Regions from separate parts of the Burkholderia ambifaria AMMD genome, predicted to be linked through region 3. Evidence: riboswitches for the same ligand, from Rfam matches in the RefSeq annotation. Region 3 holds a riboswitch; each other region holds the start of a gene.
The links. Region 3 has a riboswitch for cobalamin ahead of BAMB_RS19500 (TonB-dependent receptor domain-containing protein). Riboswitches for the same ligand answer to the same signal wherever they lie in the genome.
Positions count from the first base shown of each region.

Region 1: another riboswitch for cobalamin. It lies ahead of cobG (precorrin-3B synthase); the one in region 3 lies ahead of BAMB_RS19500 (TonB-dependent receptor domain-containing protein).
Region 2: another riboswitch for cobalamin. It lies ahead of cobW (cobalamin biosynthesis protein CobW); the one in region 3 lies ahead of BAMB_RS19500 (TonB-dependent receptor domain-containing protein).

Region 1 is NC_008390.1:1,739,927-1,745,934, reverse strand. It holds gene BAMB_RS07965 (cobalt-precorrin-6A reductase) at 1-567, opposite strand, end outside; gene BAMB_RS07960 (cobalt-precorrin-5B (C(1))-methyltransferase) at 564-1,652, opposite strand; gene BAMB_RS07955 (bifunctional cobalt-precorrin-7 (C(5))-methyltransferase/cobalt-precorrin-6B (C(15))-methyltransferase) at 1,652-2,887, opposite strand; cobalamin riboswitch at 3,092-3,283, shown strand; gene cobG (precorrin-3B synthase) at 3,390-4,781, shown strand; gene BAMB_RS07945 (precorrin-8X methylmutase) at 4,774-5,400, shown strand; gene BAMB_RS07940 (precorrin-2 C(20)-methyltransferase) at 5,397-6,008, shown strand, end outside.
Region 2 is NC_008390.1:1,718,892-1,724,899, forward strand. It holds gene BAMB_RS07845 (cobyrinic acid a,c-diamide synthase CobB) at 1-244, opposite strand, end outside; gene cobO (cob(I)yrinic acid a,c-diamide adenosyltransferase) at 248-850, opposite strand; gene BAMB_RS07855 (cobalamin biosynthesis protein) at 885-1,262, opposite strand; gene cobA (uroporphyrinogen-III C-methyltransferase) at 1,259-2,008, opposite strand; cobalamin riboswitch at 2,179-2,415, opposite strand; cobalamin riboswitch at 2,553-2,815, shown strand; gene cobW (cobalamin biosynthesis protein CobW) at 3,149-4,237, shown strand; gene cobN (cobaltochelatase subunit CobN) at 4,244-6,008, shown strand, end outside.
Region 3 is NC_008391.1:775,980-781,987, forward strand. It holds gene BAMB_RS19475 (helix-turn-helix transcriptional regulator) at 1-589, shown strand, start outside; gene BAMB_RS19480 (threo-3-hydroxy-L-aspartate ammonia-lyase) at 638-1,612, shown strand; gene BAMB_RS19485 (hypothetical protein) at 1,743-1,991, shown strand; gene BAMB_RS19490 (hypothetical protein) at 2,045-2,215, opposite strand; partial or broken gene BAMB_RS35930 (helix-turn-helix domain-containing protein) at 2,323-2,454, shown strand; cobalamin riboswitch at 2,568-2,760, shown strand; gene BAMB_RS35410 (hypothetical protein) at 2,848-2,985, opposite strand; gene BAMB_RS19500 (TonB-dependent receptor domain-containing protein) at 2,971-4,899, shown strand; gene BAMB_RS19505 (LysE family translocator) at 4,962-5,600, opposite strand; gene BAMB_RS19510 (Lrp/AsnC family transcriptional regulator) at 5,715-6,008, shown strand, end outside.

The DNA of each region.
Region 1 (6,008 bases), on a different replicon from region 3:
GACGACGACGTCGATGCCCGCGAGCGCGAACAGCGCGCGTTCACCGTCGAGCGTGAACGGTCCGCGCGTCGCGACGATCTGCGCGCGCGCGTTGCCGGGATGCGCATCGAGGCAGCGCACCAGCCAGAACTGGTGCGGCGGGATCTCGTCGAGATGCGCGAGCGGTTCGCGCCCGAGCGTGAACAGCGGCCGCCGGAACGGCGCGAGCGCGGCCTCGATGCCGGCCCAGTCGTCGACCATCCGCCAGTCGTCGCCGGGGCGTGGCGTCCATGGCGCGCGACGCAGCGCCCACAGCGGCACGCCCGCGTCGCGCGCGGCGGCCGCTGCGTTCGCGCTGATTTGCGCGGCATACGGATGCGTCGCGTCGATCACGAGACCGATGCCGGCACTGCGCAAATAGGCGGCAAGCCCCGCCGCTCCGCCGAAACCGCCGACACGCACGTCGCAGCGCAGGTCGTCGGGCACCTTGCCGAGGCCTGCGAGGCTATAGACGTGCCCGGGCCCGAGCGTGCGCGCGATCGTCAGCGCATCGCCGGTGCCGCCGAGGAGCAGGATGCGTACGCTCATCGCGCAGTTCCGACGAAACGGCCCTGCCGGTCGATCGCGAACATCTCGACGGCCACCGAGGCCGGCACGATGTCGCGCGCGACCCGCAGCGCGTGCGCACAGACGAGGTCGCCGAGCGGCACGCCGTCCGCGAGCGCGAGCTTCAGCGCTTCCTGGCTGGTGTTCGCCGCGCGCATCGCGGCCTGCAGCGCGTCGCTCGCACCGGCCTCGGCCGCCCACTGCGCGAGCAGCGGCAGGTCGATGCTCGAATGGCGGCTGTGCAGGTCGAGATGGCCGGCCGCGAGCTTGCTGAGCTTGCCGAAGCCGCCGCACATCGACAGGCGGGAGACCGGCGCGCGGCGCAGATGCTTGAGCACCGCGCCCGCGAAATCGCCCATTTCGATCAGCGCCATGTCGGGCAGGCCGTAGTGCGCGCGCATCGCATCCTCGCTCGTGTTGCCGGTGCACGCGGCGATGTGCGCGATGCCGTTCGCGCGCGCGACGTCGATGCCCTGGTGGATCGACGCAATGTACGCCGAGCACGAGAACGGCCGCACGATGCCGGTCGTGCCGAGGATCGACAATCCGCCGACGATGCCCAGTCGCGGGTTCATCGTCTTCAGTGCGAGCGCCTCGCCGCCCTCCACGCCGATCGTCACGTCGAAGCCGCCTGTGTAACCGTATTCGGCCGCGAGCGCGTCGAGGTGCGTGGTCATCATCTGGCGCGGCACCGGATTGATTGCCGGTTCGCCGACCGGCAGCGTGAGCCCCGCGCGCGTGACCGTGCCGACGCCCGGCCCCGCATGAAAACGCACGCCGGGCGCGGCGGACAGCGCGACGCGCGCGAACACCAGCGCACCGTGCGTGACGTCCGGATCGTCGCCGGCGTCCTTGACGGTGCCGGCCTCGGCGCCGTCGGCGGTGGTCCGGCAGAACTCGAGTCGCATCATCACGCGCTGCCCCTTCGGCAACACGATTTCGACCGCATCGTCCGCGTGGCCCGCGAGCAGCAGTCGCGCGGCGGCGAGCGACGTCGCGGTCGCGCAGCTGCCGGTCGTATAGCCGAACCGCAGCGGCGCCGGTCGTTCGGGGGTTTCGTCGCGCATCACGCGGGGCCCGTGAATTCCGTTGCCGCGGGATCGGGCTTGCGCCCGTCGTACAGCGTGACCGGCAACGGCTGCCGCCACGTGTCGAAACGGCCGAGCGGCTCGGCATGCGCGAGCGACACGCGCGTGAGCGTGCCGCCATGCACGTCGCGCCAAGCCGCGAGCGCCAGTTCGCCCTGCAGCGTGACCGCGTTCGCGACGAGCCGGCCGCCGGGCTTCAGCGCCGACCAGCATGCATCGAGCACGCCGGGTGCGCTCGCGCCGCCGCCGATGAAGATCGCGTCCGGCGCGGCGAGCCCCGCGAGCGCGTGGGGCGCGCGCCCCGCGACGAGTTGCAGCCCCGGCACGCCGAGCGCGTCGCGGTTGTGCTCGATGAAGCGCTGACGCTCCGCATGCGACTCGATCGCGATCGTCTGGCACGACGGATGCGCGCGCATCCATTCGATGCCGATCGAGCCGCTGCCCGCGCCGACGTCCCACAACAGTTCGCCGGGTGCGGGCGCGAGGCGCCCGAGCGTCAATGCGCGCATGTCGCGCTTGGTGAGCTGGCCGTCGTGGCGGTACGCGTCGTCGGGCAGACCGGGCGTGAGCGCGCGGCGCGGCGCATCGGGGCCGGCCCGGCAGTCGAGCGCGATCAGGTTGAGCGCGGCGGTTTCGGCGACGGGCCAGTCTTGCGCGAGACCATCGAGACGCCGCTCGAGCGGGCCACCGAGATGTTCGAACACGCTGATGCGGGTCGGGCCGAAGCCGCGCGCCGTGAGTTCGGCGGCGACCGTGGCCGGCGTGCGGCCGTCGGCGCTCAGCACGAACAGGCGCCGGCCCGGCAGCAGGTGGCGCACGAGCGTCGCGAGCGGTCGGCCGACGAGCGACACCGCGCCGACGTCCTGCAGCGCCCAGCCGAGCCGTGCGGCCGCCAGCGACAGCGACGACGGGGCGGGCAGCACGCGCCATTCGTCTGGGGATAGCTCGCGCGCGAGCGTGGCGCCGACGCCGAACAGCATCGGGTCGCCGCTTGCCAGCACGCAGACGGGCGCGTCGCGTCGCGCGAGCAGGCCCGACACGTCGAACGGCGACGGCCATGGCTCGCGCGCGGCCCGCAGCCGCGCGGGCAGCATGTCGAGGTGCCGCTTCGCGCCGACGACCCGCGTCGCGTCGAGCAGCGCGCGCCGCGCGCTGCGCCCGAGCCCCGCGTAACCGTCGTCGCCGATGCCCACTACCGTCAGCCACGCCGTCATGCACCCTTCCCCATCGTCCGATTCCATCGAGTCGCCGCACGGCGGCCGTGAAGGCGCCGGTGCGGCCGTCCGCGTTGCGAAAGTCGGCATGGTACCGTGTTCCACCGCGCGTTTCATCTGCGGGACTGCCCGCGCCGGGCCGCGTTTCGCTTCAGTCATGGCGCCCGATCGACGGTCGCGAAGCGCCGGTGAAATCGGGTATCCTACGGCCGTTCGTTCGCCGGTGCCCTTCGGGGCCGAAGAGGGAACACAGGGCGCGTATCGCGCTGCTGTGGCTGCCCCCGCAACTGTAGACAGCGAGCCGATCTCCCCCCTCATGCCACTGGTTTCACCGGGAAGGCCGGGAGCCGGCGCCGACCTGTCAGCCAGGAGACCTGCCGGCCTGAAAGTGCGTGCGTGCCAGTCGGCGTCGGGCGGGGTGTACCGATGCGTTGGCCGCGGCGCCACACTGCCCGGTATCCCGTTGAGTTCCGCCCCCGTTTCGATTCCTGCGTTGCCCGTCGTGCGCCCGTCGGCTTGCCCGGGGCTCGTGCGCGTCGTCGCGGCCGCCGACGGCGGGCTGTGCCGGATCAAGCTGCCGGGCGGCCGGCTCGACGCGCGGCAGGCGCGCGCGATCGCCGCCGCGGCGCGCAGCTACGGCTCCGGCGCGATCGACGCGACCAATCGCGCGAATCTCCAGTTGCGCGGCATTCGCGACGGCGCGGCTGATGCGCTGGCCGGTGCATTGCTCGACGCGGGCCTCGGCCCACGTACGAGCGCCGCCGATGCCGCCGATGCCGCCAATGCCGCCGATGTCGCTCAGGATAAGGCCGCGCTCGCCGCGAGCGACGACGTCCGCAACCTGATGCTCAGCCCGCTCGCCGGGCTCGATCCCGCCGCGCTGCTCGACAGCCGCGCCCTCGCACGGCCGTTGCTCGACATGCTGACGCACGAGCCGCGCCGCGGCGAACTGTCGCCGAAATTCTCGATCCAGCTCGACGGCGGCGAATCGGTCGCGGCGCTCGATCACCCGCACGATATCTGGCTTGCCGCGCGACGTCGCGGCGACGGCGCGCTGCGCATCGCCGCGGGCCTGGCCGGCTGTCCGCCGGTCTCGTCCGACGATTCGCCCGCTTGGTTCGACGTGGCGCCCGACCAGGCCGTCGCACTGGTGCGCGCGTTGCTGCTCGCATTCCTCGATCTTGCACCGGCCGACGTCACGCGGATGCGCGCGTTGCTCGCGACCGGCGGCGAACGGGCGTTGCGCGAGCGCGCGCAGCACTACGCACCCTTCCCGCTCGCGGCCGATCCCGCACTGGCCGGCTGGCGGCGCATGCCCGCGGATGCCGCGCTGCGTTTCGGCGCGCGGCCGTCGCTCGACGCGGCGCGCTGCAGCGTCGGCGCGCAGTTCGTGCTCGGTCGGCTCGACGCGACGCAACTGGAACGGCTCGCGGCACTCGCTGAAGCCGAAGGCGACGCCACGCTGTCGATGACGCCGTGGCAAGGCGTATTCGTGCACGGCGTGCGGCGCGAACGCGCGCCGGTCGTGCTCGATGCGCTCGCGTCGCTCGGTCTCGTGTGCACGCCGTCCGACCCGCTGGCGGCGCTGGTTGCCTGCACCGGCAGCGCGGGCTGCGCGAAGGCGCGCGCCGATACCAAACATGACGCACTCGCGCTGGCCGCGCGCGTCGGCCATCCGGTCGACGTGCACCTGACGGGCTGCGAGCGCCACTGCGCGCTGCCGCACCCCGCGACGTACACGCTCGTCGCGGTTGCGCCTGCACGCTACGACCTTTACCGGCGCGACGCCGCCACGGGCCTCGGCGCCCCGCTCGCGCGCCATCTGACGATTGACCAGGCCGCGGCCCGATTGACGGACCTGCGGCATAGCCAGGACACCACAACCGATGCTTGACTACATTCGCGACGGGCAGGAAATCTACCGCCAGTCGTTCGCGACGATCCGCGCCGAGGCCGACCTGTCGCAGGTTCCGCCCGATCTCGAGAAACTCGCGGTGCGCGTGATCCACGCGTGCGGGATGGTCGATGTCGTCTACGACCTGCGCTTCTCGGCCGGTGCCGGCACGGCGGGCCGCTCAGCGCTCGCGGCCGGCGCGCCGATCCTGTGCGACGCGCGGATGGTCGCCGAAGGCATCACGCGCGCGCGGCTCCCAGCCGGCAATCGCGTGATCTGCACGCTCGGCGAACCGGAGGTGCCCGATCTCGCGCGGCATCTCGGCAACACGCGTTCGGCCGCGGCGCTCGAACTGTGGCGCCCGGATCTGGACGGCAGCGTCGTGGTGATCGGCAATGCGCCGACCGCGCTGTTCCACCTGCTCGACATGATCGACGCCGGCGCGCCGCGCCCCGCGCTGATCCTCGGCTTTCCGGTCGGCTTCATCGGCGCGGCCGAATCGAAGGCGCTGCTCGATGCCGAGAGCCGCGGCGTGCCCTACGTCACGCTGCTCGGCCGCCGCGGCGGCAGCGCGATGGCCGCCGCCGCCGTCAACGCACTCGCGACGGAGGCCGAATGACGGCCCCGCGCGGACGCCTGTTCGGGGTCGGCGTCGGCCCGGGCGATCCTGAACTGATGACGATCAAGGCGCTGCGCGTGCTGCAGGCCGCGCCGGTGGTCGCGTATTTCGTCGCAAAGGGCAAGAAAGGCAATGCGTACGGGATCGTCGAAGCGCACCTGCTCGACGCGCAGACGCAACTGCCGCTCGTCTATCCGGTGACGACCGAGGCGCTGCCGCCGCCGCTCTGCTACGAGACGGTGATCGCCGACTTCTACGACACGGCCGCCGAGATCGTCGCCGCGCATCTCGACGCCGGGCGCGACGTCGCGGTGATCTGCGAAGGCGATCCGTTCTTCTACGGGTCGTACATGTACCTGCACGATCGCCTCGCGACGCGCTACGACACCGAAGTGATCCCGGGCGTATGCGCGATGCTCGGCGGCACGGCCGTGCTCGGCCAGCCGCTCGTCTATCGCAACCAGAGCCTGTCGGTGCTGTCCGGCGTGCTGCCGGAGGACGAATTGCGCACGCGGCTCGCGCAGGCCGACGCGGCCGTCGTGATGAAGCTCGGCCGCAACTTCGACAAGGTGCGGCGCGTGCTCGACGAACTCGGGCTCGCGAAGCGC
Region 2 (6,008 bases), on a different replicon from region 3:
CGCGCGCGGCATCGGCGAGCAGCGCGCGGCAGCCGGCTTCACCGACCATCCCGAGGTCGAGCGCGTGCACGGGTGCGCCGCTCGCGCGTTCGAGCAGCATCGGATCGAGAAAATCCGGCCCGGTCTTGAACACGCGCACGCGCCGGCCGAGCCGGCGGTGCAGCCGCGCGAGGCCGGCCGTCACCGACGTCTTGCCCTGGCCGGACGCGGGCGCGCTGACGAACAGCGCGGGGCAGGCCGGCATCGCTCAGAACTCCACGCCGGGCTGCGCCTTCACGCCTTGCTCCTTGTACGGATGCTTGACGAGCCGCATTTCCGTGACGAGGTCGGCCGCGTCGATCAGTGCATCGGGCGCATGCCGCCCGGTGACGACGACGTGCACCGAATCCGGCCGCGCGACGAGCGTCGCGAGCACTTCGTCGAGCGGCAGGTATTCGTACTTCAGCACGGTGTTCAGCTCGTCGAGGATCACCATCCGGTACTCGCCGCTTTCGATCATCCGGCGCGCCTCGTCCCAGCCCTTGCGCGCGGTGGCGACGTCGGCGTCGCGGTTCTGCGTATTCCACGTATAGCCGTCGCCCATCGTCACGAAGTCGCACTGCGCGACCGCGCCGAGGAAGTCCCGCTCGGACGTGTGCAACGCGCCCTTGATGAACTGCACGACGCCGAGCCGCATGCCATGGCCGAGCACGCGCACGGCCATGCCGAAGGCGGCCGTGCTCTTGCCCTTGCCGTTGCCGGTGTTGACGATCAGCAGGCCCTTTTCCTGGGTGGCGGCAGCCTGCTTCTTTTCATGGCCGGCGCGGCGGCGTTCGGCCATCCGCTGATGGGATTCGGCATCGGTCTTCATCGGGAATCGTCCTGTCGAAAGCGAAACAAAGGGTTCAGAGCGGGCCGGCGAGCGCGACCGTCACGCCGTCCCGACTGGATTTGGGGCCGAGCAGCCGGCCCTGCGGCGCCGCGAGTTGCGCGCACGGCTCGGCCACGCCCGCGACGCCGAAACGCGCGAGCGCGGCCGCCGACGGGCCGCTCAATGCCGGTTCGGAGCACTGCGCGAGCTGCGCCGCGTCGAACGCGACGAGCGGCCAGCCGCGCCGCGCGCACAGCGTGCGCAGCGGCCGGGCACGCGCCTTGTCGGCGAGCGTCGCGACGACGGCCGGCTCGGCGTCCGGGTGGCTGGCCAGCGCCGCGCGGATCGCGGCATCGAGTTGCGCGGCCGTCACTCCCGCGCGGAAACCGACGCCGAGCGCGACGCGCATCATGCGCGGCCGCCAAGCGCCGCGCGCACCGCGGGATCGTCGGCGAGCGCCGCGACGCGGCCGATCACGACGATCGCGGGCGAACCGATACCGGTCGCGCGCACGCGTTCGACGATCGTGTCGAGGGTCGCGAGCACGTGCCGCTGCCCGTCACGCGTCGCGTTCTCGATCGCCGCGCACGGCGTGTCGCCGGCCACGCCGCCGTCACGCAGCGCGGCTGCAATGGTGTCGAGCCGGCGAATGCCCATGTAGATCACGATCGTCATCCGCGTCGCGGCCAGCGCGCGCCAGTCGGGTTCGTCCGCGCCCGCGCCGTGGCCCGTGACGAAGATCACGCCCTGCGCGTCGCCGCGATGCGTGACCGGAATGCCGAGCGCGGCCGGGGCGGCGATCCCGGCCGTGATGCCGTTCACGACCTCGACCGGAAACCCGGCCGCGCCGAGCGCGAGCAATTCCTCGCCGCCGCGGCCGAACACGAACGGATCGCCGCCCTTGAGCCGCGCGACGCTGCGGCCCGCGCGCAGATGCGCGAGCATCGTGGCGACGATCGTTTCCTGCGGCGTCGACGCATGGCCGCCGCGCTTGCCGACGTGCTCGATCAGGGCGTCGGCGCGCGCGTGGCGCAGCACGTCGGGGTTCACGAGATCGTCGACGAGCAGCACGTCGGCCGCGGCGATCGCGCGCACGGCCTTCAGCGTCAGCAGATCGGCGTCGCCGGGGCCGGCGCCGACGAGCCATGCGCGGCTCATCGGACGCGGCACGGCGCGCACCGTGTCGTGGCAGTGGAAAGGGGACAGCGAGCGGCACATCGGCGGCCGGCGGACAGGCAATGCATGACGGATCGAGCGAAGCCCGCGCGAGCGCGGGCGGAAAGCGCACCCCATCCGTCCCCCGCGGATCGGGCGTTCGGCGAGCAGCGGGCTCGCCCCTTGCGTCGGCCGGTATCCGGGCTGGCCGCTTGCCAGGCCGCAGCCTTCCCGCCCGCTGAAGGGCAGTGGCATCGCGGGCGGCCTGGGCGCGTGCGGGGAACCGCGACGCGCGGGCGGCGTACCGTTGCGGGGACAGCACAGGCCGGGCGGACGTCCGCCTCCTGTTTCCCGTTTAACTGCGCACGCCGGAGGAGCGCGCGCGAGCACCGAACGCGGCGCATACGATAGCACAGCGCCCGGGCCGCGCGAACCCGCCGCGCGGTCGCCCGGGGTGGCCCCGGACGTGGCCCCGGGCGCGCTGCCGCGGCCATGCAGGACATCCCGCGGCGGCCCGTTTCACCTTGACGCTCCCCGCACCGCCGCCTACACTCGCACGCGTTTTGGTGCTCGCGCGCGCTCCTCCGGCGCGCGCAGTTAAACGGGAAACAGGGAGCCTGCCTGCGCCGCAGTCGAGCCAACCTGTGCTGCCCCCGCAACGGTAAGCGAACGCGTCGCGCCCAGCGCGACGCAGCGCCGCTTCGCCGCATGCCTGCCGCATGCGGACGACCGCCACTGGATGCCGCGCATTCGGGAAGGCGAAGCGGCGTGTTCGTCAGCCCGGATACCGGCCGAAACGTTGGGGTTCAGCGCCGCGGGGAGGCGGCGCATCGTCCACGGCCGCAGCATGCCCGACACCCGAGCGTTTCCCGCTTCCTCCACCGATCCGTCCGCCGCACGCGCGCCGCGCCGGGCCGGCGCGACGAACGGCAGGCGGCGCGGGCAGGGCCGGCGGCAGCCGTGCCGGCATTGACCATGCCGACCGTTCACAAGGAAGCGTCATGTCCGATTCGTCGTTCCGTGCGTCGTGCGGCCGTCCGGCCGGACTGCGCCGCGCCATCCCCGCGATCCGCCCGACGACATGCCGCGCCGCATTCGACGCGACGATCCCGGCCTGATTCCATTTTCGCCACAGGACCTACCATGACCCTACGCAAGCTTCCCGTCACGATCGTCACGGGCTTTCTCGGCAGCGGCAAGACCACGCTGATGCGCCACATCCTGCAGCACGCGGAAGGCCGCCGCATCGCGGTGATCGTCAACGAATTCGGCGAGCTCGGCATCGACGGCGAAATCCTCAAGGGCTGCGGGATCGGCTGCGACGATGCGGAGGGCGCGCAGGGCGAAGCGTCGGGCCAGCTGTACGAACTCGCGAACGGCTGCCTGTGCTGCACCGTGCAGGAAGAGTTCTATCCGGTGATGGAAGCGCTCGTCGAGCGCCGCGCCGACATCGATCACGTGCTGATCGAGACGTCGGGCCTCGCGCTGCCGAAGCCGCTCGTGCAGGCCTTCAACTGGCCGACGATCCGCAACAGCTTCACGGTCGACGCGGTCGTGACGGTCGTCGACGGGCCGGCTGCCGCCAGCGGCCAGTTCGCCGAGAACCCGCAGGCCGTCGACGCGCAGCGCCGCGCCGATCCGAACCTCGACCACGAATCGCCGCTGCACGAACTGTTCGCCGACCAGCTGTCGTCCGCCGATCTCGTGATCGTGAACAAGGCCGATCTCGTCGCCGACGCGCAGTTCGCCGAAGTCGAGGCCGCGATCCGCGAAGAGATCCCGCCGCAGGTGAAGATCGTGCGCGCGACGCGCGGCGAACTGGATCTCGCGATGCTGCTCGGGCTCGAATCGGCGTCGGAGGAAACGATCCACCTGCGGCACGACCATCACGGCTCGGCCGACGACGGCGATCACGATCACCATCACGACGATTTCGATTCGGTCGTGGTGTCGGGCGACGCAGGCTCGCGCGAAGCGACGATCGCCGCGCTGCAGCGCGTCGTCGAGACGCACACGATCTACCGCGCGAAAGGCTTCGCGGCGCTGCCCGATGCGCCGATGCGGCTCGTGATCCAGGGTGTCGGCCGCCGCTTCGACAGCTATTTCGACCGTCGCTGGCAGGACGGCGAAACGCGCGCGAGCCGCTTCGTGCTGATTGGCGAGGATCTCGACCCGGCCGAACTGCAGCGCGCGTTCGACGCCGCGTGCGCGGCGCAGACGCAGCAGGCGTAACGCGCGATGCATCTGCTGCGCACCACGCCGGGCGGCTTCGTCGACGATACGCAGGGCGTCGTCCGGATCGACCAGCAGCCGGCCGACATCGTGATCCTGAGTTCGGCCGATACGACCTTGTCGCTGCTGGCCAGCGTCGTGCCGAAGCTGCCGGCCGGCTTTCCGAGCGTGCGGCTCGCGAACGTCACGTTCCTGCGGCAGCCCGCGTCGGTCGATTTCTATGTCGACGACGTGCTGCGTCATGCGAAGACGGTCGTGATCGATCATCTCGGCGGCGAAGCGTACTGGCCGTACGGGATCGAACAGGCCGTGTCGCTGGCGTCCAAGCGCCGGCAGCAGCTCGCGATGTTCTCGGGCGACCTGCAGGAAGACCCGAACCTCGTCGCGAAGAGCACGGTCGCGCCGGCGCTGTGCCGGCTGTGGTGGCGCTACCTGCGCGACGGCGGGATGCACAACGCCGAAGCGCTGCTGCGCAGCATCGCATTCCATACGCTCGGCTTCGGCGACGAACCCGAGCCGCCGCGCCCGCTGCCGGCCGCCGCGCTGTATCACCCGGCGCGCGACCCGGCGAGCGTCGACGACTGGCGCGCGCGCTGGACGCCCGGCGCACCCGTGGTCGCGATCCTGTTCTATCGCGCGCACTGGCAGGCCGCGAACACGGCCGTGTTCGACGCGCTGGCCGATGCGCTCGTGCGCGAAGGGCTCAATCCGCTGCCGATCGCGGTCACGTCGCTGAAGGACGCGGTGAGCCGCGAGGTCATCACGCAGCTCTGCGACACGCACGGCGTCGCGCTCGTGCTGAACACCACGGCCTTCGCGGCCGGCGCGATCGATAGCCCCGAGCCCGACATACTCGCCGGCGACGCGCCGGTGCTGCAGGTGATCCTGTCCGGCGGCAACCGCGACGCGTGGGTGGCCGACAACCAGGGGCTGCACGCGCGCGACATCGCGATGCACATCGCGTTGCCTGAAGTCGACGGGCGCATCGTCACGCGCGCGGTGAGCTTCAAGGGGCTCGCGTATCGGTGTCCGCACACCGAAGTCGACGTCGTGCGCTACCAGCCGGACGCCGAACGGATCGCGTTCGTCGCGGCGCTCGCGCGCGGCTGGTGCCGGCTGCGCACGCTCGACAATGCCGACAAGCGCATCGCGCTGATTCTCGCGAACTATCCGCAAAGCGAAGGGCGGATCGGCAACGGCGTCGGGCTCGACACGCCGGCGTCCGCGCTGCGCGTGCTCGCGGCGCTGCGCGACGCGGGCTATGCGGTAGCCGACCTGCCGGCCGACGGCGACGCGCTGATCGCGCGGCTCACCGAAGGCGTGACCAACGACCCGGCCGTGCGCGCACTGCGCCCCGCGTTCCAGAGTTTCGCGCTGGCCGATTACGTCGCGCATTTCGCGCGGCTGCCGGCCGCCGTGCGCGATGCGCTGAACGAGCGCTGGGGGCCGCCCGACGCGGACCCGACGCTGCGCCAAGGGCGCTTCCCGATCGCCGGCTGGCGCGCGGGCAACGTGTTCGTCGGCATCCAGCCGTCGCGTTCGCGCGGCGAGAACGACTATGCGAGCTACCACGACGCGGACCTCGTGCCGCCGCACGCTTACCTCGCGTTCTATTTCTGGCTGCGCGATGCGTTCGGCATCGACGCGGTCATCCACCTCGGCAAGCACGGCAACCTCGAATGGCTGCCGGGCAAGAGCGTCGCGCTGTCCGACGCGTGCTGGCCGGACCTGACACTCGGGCCGCTGCCGCATCTGTATCCGTTCATCGTCA
Region 3 (6,008 bases):
GCAGGTGCTGCGCATCGCCGAAGGGCTCGGCGCGATGTTCGCGCCGTTCACCGAGGTCGTCGTGCACGACCTGCGCACGCCGGAACACGCGATCCTCGCGATCCACAACAACCTGTCGGGCCGCGCGGTCGGCGATCCGGCGACCGAACTCGGGCTCGCGCGCATCGAGGACGACGACTACCCGCAGGTGCTCGCGAACTACGCGAACCGCTTCGCCGACGGCCGCACCGCGAAAAGCACGTCGATCGGCATCAAGGATTCGAGCGGCCGCTACGTGGCCGCGCTGTGCCTGAACGCGGACGTCACGCTGTTCCGCGGCTTCCAGGGCATGCTGAACCAGTTCTGCAGCACCGAAGGCGAACCTGTCGCAGAAACGCTCGACCCGGCCGGCGCGGACGCGATCCGGCAGCGCATCGATGCGTTCGCGACGCGCCTGGCGACTACCCCACGCGAGCTGAAGACCGACCAGCGCCGCGAGCTGATGCACGCGCTGAAGGCCGACGGCTTCCTCGAGGTGCGCCGCGCGATGGAAATCGTGTCGCAGCACCTCGGCGTGTCGCGCGCCACCGTCTACAACGATGCGAAATGATGCGCGCCCTGCTGCCCCATTGAACGACCCTTCCGACGAGCGACCTTCATGAACACTCCGACCCTTCCCACCTACGACGACGTAGCAGCAGCCGCGGCACGGCTCGAAGGCCACGCGCACCGCACGCCCGTGATGACGTCGCGCACGATCGACGAAGCGCTCGGCGCACAGGTGTTCTTCAAGTGCGAGAACCTGCAGCGCATGGGCGCATTCAAGTTCCGCGGCGCGTTCAACGCGCTGTCGCGCTTCGACGCGACGCAGCGCCGCAACGGCGTCGTCGCGTTTTCGTCCGGCAACCATGCGCAGGCGATCGCGCTGTCGGCGCGCATCCTCGGCATTCCGGCGACGATCGTGATGCCGCAGGACGCGCCGGCCGCGAAGATGGCCGCGACGCGCGGCTACGGCGGCAACGTCGTGACCTACGACCGCTACACCGAGGACCGCGAACAGATCGGCCGCGAGCTTGCTGAGAAACACGGGCTCACGCTGGTCCCGCCGTACGACCATGCGGACGTGATCGCGGGCCAGGGCACGGCAGCCAAGGAATTGTTCGACGAGGTCGGGCCGCTCGACGCGGTGTTCACGCCGCTCGGCGGCGGCGGCCTGCTGTCAGGCACGGCGCTCGCGACGCGCGCGCTGTCGCCGCACGCGAAGCTGTACGGCGTCGAGCCGGAAGCCGGCAATGACGGCCAGCAGTCGTTCCGGTCAGGCTCGATCGTCCATATCGACACGCCGCGCACGATCGCCGACGGCGCGCAGACGCAGCACCTCGGCAACCTGACGTTTCCGATCCTGCGGCGCGACGTCGACGACATCCTGACCGCGACCGATGCGGAGCTGGTCGACTGCATGCGCTTCTTCGCGACCCGTATGAAGATTGTCGTCGAGCCGACCGGCTGCCTGTCGTTCGCGGCCGCACGCCGGATGAAGGATGAACTGAAGGGCAAGCGCGTCGGCATCGTGATCAGCGGCGGCAACGTCGATCTCGAGAACTTCTGCGCGCTCGTGTCCGCCTCGGCATGACCGTCGTGGCGCGCGGATGGCCTGGATGAATATCCTGTCATCCGCGTGCCGCCGCTTCTTCACGGCGCGTTAAGTTTCGCGCTCTAGACTGATTAGGTGTCCCGCATTCAGTCGTGAAGAAGGAGTCGTCATGAACACGCACGCGATCGTCGCCGCCGCCCTCGCGGCAGCCTCCCTTTCGGCGTTCGCTCAACCGGGCGTTACGTCATCCAGCCTTCCCGCCGCATTGCCGCAAGGCCCCGTCGCGCACGCCACCCACCGTTCGCCCGCCGCGCTGCCGCCCGCCGGCTTCGTGCTCGCGAAGATCGATCAGAACAATACGCCGCCCGATCGCGGTGGCGATCCCAGCGGCCGCACGCGCTCGGGCTCGCATATGTAAACGTGAGCCGGCCGCGTCGGACGGCCGGCCCCTATTACGACATCACAACGACATCACAACGACGGCAGCGATGGATCACGTGCGGCGAGGATATCCGCAGTGCGCCGCTGCAGCGCGCCGTTGATCGTCTCCGGTTGCGGAATCAGCCAGTAACGCCCGTCTCGAATGCCATCGAACACCCGCGCGCCGAACGCGTCGGGCGTAAGTCCGTGCGCGTTCAGCATCGCGCGCATCGTATCGACGAAAGCTTGCACTTCGGGCGGTCGTGCGCGGCGCCGAGCGGGTCGTTGAAGATGCCCGACTGCACCGGGCCCGGCGCGAGCAGCAACAGCGGATCGGCGCGCATCTCGGGTTCAGCGGCGAGGAAGCGTTCCGGCGGGCGTTCGTGCGATGGACGGGCATCGCGCCGAGCCGGTTCCGACGCGATTGCAGCGCGGCCGACGTTCCGTTTCATCAGACGTGAATGCGGTTCGAGTGCCGTCGAAAAAAGAAAGGACTTCGAAAGCATTCGACGAACACTGACGTTTTTTCGCATCCCGTCGGCCGCCAACGATTGACGCGCCGGAGCGCTCGCCATTACGCTTGCGCGCTGATGGTTCCCGGGAACGGGATCAAAAGGGAACGCAGGAGAGGCAGCGCCTCGAATCTGCGGCTGCCCCCGCAACTGTAAGCGGCGAATCCGCGCCACCACACGCCACTGGGAAACCGGGAAGGCCGGCGCGAATAACGACCCGCGAGCCAGGAGACCTGCCATCGACCCGAGGTCCAAGCAGCCGCACCGGGCGGGGTGTCCCGATGCGCCAGCACCGCCTTTGGCGGTCGCCCCGTTGCATGGACGGCCCGACCTCAGGACCCTTCAAATGTCCAACCTTTCCGCCTCCGCTTCCACGCCGGAAGCGTCGCGCCGCTGCGTCGCCGTCATGCGCGGCGTCTTCGCGCGCTCACGCCGTACCTGCAACACGATCACGCTCGCCGCCTCATGAATCTTCGCCACCTTCTCGCCACGTCCGCCGCCACCGCGCTGCTCTCCCCGATCGCCCACGCCGCCGGCGATACGACAATCACGCAGCCGCGCCCGTCCGCGGACGGCACCGACCTGCCGACGATCGCCGTGACCGACACGCGGCATCTGCCCGAATCGTTCGACCAGCGCTATGCAACAACGCAGGTGCTCACGCGCGCCGATCTCGACCGTCTGTCGCCGAGCGAGCCGAGCATCACGCAGGCCCTCGCGATGCTGCCGGGCGTGACCGTCTCGCAGACCGGCGGCCCCGGCTCGTCCGCGTCGGTCAGCATCCGCGGCTCGTCGGCCAGCCAGGTCGCGGTATTCATCGACGGGATCCGGATCGGCTCGCCGACCACCGGCATCGCGCCGTGGGCCGACCTGCCGACCGAAGCGTTCGAGCGCGTCGAAGTGATTTCGGGGCCGGCCGCCGCATCATTCGGCGCGAACGCGATGGGCGGCGTCGTGCAGCTGTTCACGCGCCGCGCCGCCGGCCAGCCCAACCAGACGAGCGTGTCGTTCGGCGGCGGCTCGAACAAGACCTTCGACACGCAGTTGCGCACGTCGGGCACCGTGCCGTCGACGGGGCCGCTGGCCGCGCTCGGCGGGCTCACCTACTCGCTTGGCCTGCACTCGTACAACACCGCCGGCATCGACGCGACGCGGCCCGTGTTGCCGTACCACGAGGACGGCCGCAATCCGTACCACGCGCAGGATCTCGATGCGCGCCTCGGTTACGCGCGCGATAACTGGTCGATCTCGACGTTCGCGCTGTATCACCGCTCCGACCTGTCCTATGACAACGCCGGCTATGCGAACCGCGAACTCGATCATCAGCTGACGACCGGCATCGCGTTCCATCTCGACATTACGCCCGACACGCAGTTCGACCAGTCGTTCGGTTATGCGAACGACCGCCAGTTCCTGTATGCGAGCGACCCGGCCATCCAGACCGACCGGATCGACTCGCAGCGCATCAGTTCGTCGACGTCGCTGACTCATCAGACGCACGGCTTCCACCTGTTCGGCCTGCCGCTGTCGGGCGAGACGAAGGTCGCATACGACTTCACGCGCGAGCAGGCGTTCCTGCCGATCGACGTGCCGGACGGCGTGCCCACGCGCAACGATTCCGCGTTCTCGCTGCATCAGTCGGCGACGCTCGGCAGCGTGACGATGTTCGTCGCGGGGCGTCACGAGATCATCGCGGGGAAAGCCGTGAACACCGGCAACGCCGCGCTGTCGTGGGCGATCACGCCGGTCTATACGGCGCGCGTGTCGTACGGCAACGCATTCCGCCTGCCGTCGTTCAACGACCTGTACTACCCCGGCTACGGCAATCCGAACCTGAATCCGGAGCGCAGCGATTCGGTCGAAGCCGCGCTCGACGCGAACACGGCGTACGGCACGTTCAGCGCCGCGATCTACGACACGCGCGTCAACAACCTGATCGCGTACAACCCGGCGACGTTCTCACCGATGAACATCGGCCGTGCGCATATCCGCGGCATCGACCTGTCGTACAAGGGCACGCTCGGCCGCACGACGCCGGTGAGCATCGCGGTGGGGATTCTCAATCCGCAGGACGAAACCAACGACAGCTGGCTCAGCCGCCGGCCGCGCCAGACGGTCAGCGTGAACATCGACCACACGTGGGACGAACTGCACCTGCATGCACTGAGCACCGGCGCGTCGTTGAACTACGGCGGCACGACGTTCGACGACCCGGCCAACGCCACGTATCTGCCGTCGTATCTGACCGTGAATCTGCGCGCGTCGTACAAGATCAATGCGCACCTGACGGTGTCGGCGACGCTGTCGAATCTGTTCGACCGTCAGTACGTGACCGCGTATGGGTACAACACGCTTGGCCGCACTGCGTTCGGTAAGGTTAGCTATACGTTCTGATCGGGGCGGTCGCGGGCGTCGGTGCGGACAGGTTCGAGCGTTCGATCGCACCGCGGTTCGCGTCAGGACCACACGATGCCATGTACGCCCGCAATCAACTGGATCGCGCCGAACACCGCGATCACGACGGCCGACACGCGCGACAGCCCGTGCATGAACGTCAGCGGCATCTTCGTGCGCAACGCGGCGGTCGCGCTGCTCAGGCACAGCCACCACGTCGCGGAACCGACGAACACGCCGGCGACCATCAGCGCGACCGTCGGCCCCATCGCGTCGTCATGCGTGCCGGTCAGCGGGCCGAGCGCCGCGAAAATCCCGACGAACGACAGGATCGTCATCGGATTCGACAGCGTCAGGCCGAACGTCGTCAGGAAATCGCGCAGCACCGTCGTGCGCGACAAGTCGCGCTGTGCCGCCGATGCGGCCGGTGCCTGCCGCGCGATGGTCCAGGCCAGCCACACGAGGAACGCGCCGCCGCCGATTTTCAGCGCGACGGTCAGCATCGGAAACGCGGTGACGATGCCGGCGACGCCCAGCGCGCCGAGCAGCCCGTAGATCGCATCGGCGCACGCGGCGCCGATGCCCGTGGCGAACCCCGCCTGAAAGCCTCGGCTCAGGCTGCGCTGGATACACAGCATCCCGATCGGGCCGACCGGCACCGCGATCGACAATCCCATCACGACGGACTTGATGAACAACATGGCCGGCTCCTCGCGATTCCCCGTGGCTTCAATCGCATCGTAGGGAAAGTCCGGCCGCCGCTGAAGGCGGTTTTTAAGGAAAAATAGCGGCTTCACCTTAAAAACTCCGCCGCAATGGATGAACTCGACTGGAAGGTACTCGCGCTGCTGCAGGCCAACGGCCGCATCAGCTATACGGAACTGGCGCGCCAGGTTCATCTGTCGGTGCCGGCGGTGACGGAACGCGTGAAGCGCCTCGAATCGGCCGGCGTGATCGACGGCTACACGGCGCGGGTCAATCCGACGGCGGCCGGCTACCCGGTGAGCGCGCTGATCGGCATCACGGTGCCGCAGCCGGCGAAGGCGAAATTTCTGAAGCTGCTCGAGACGATTCCCGAAGTGGTCGAGTGCCATCACGTGACGGGCGCG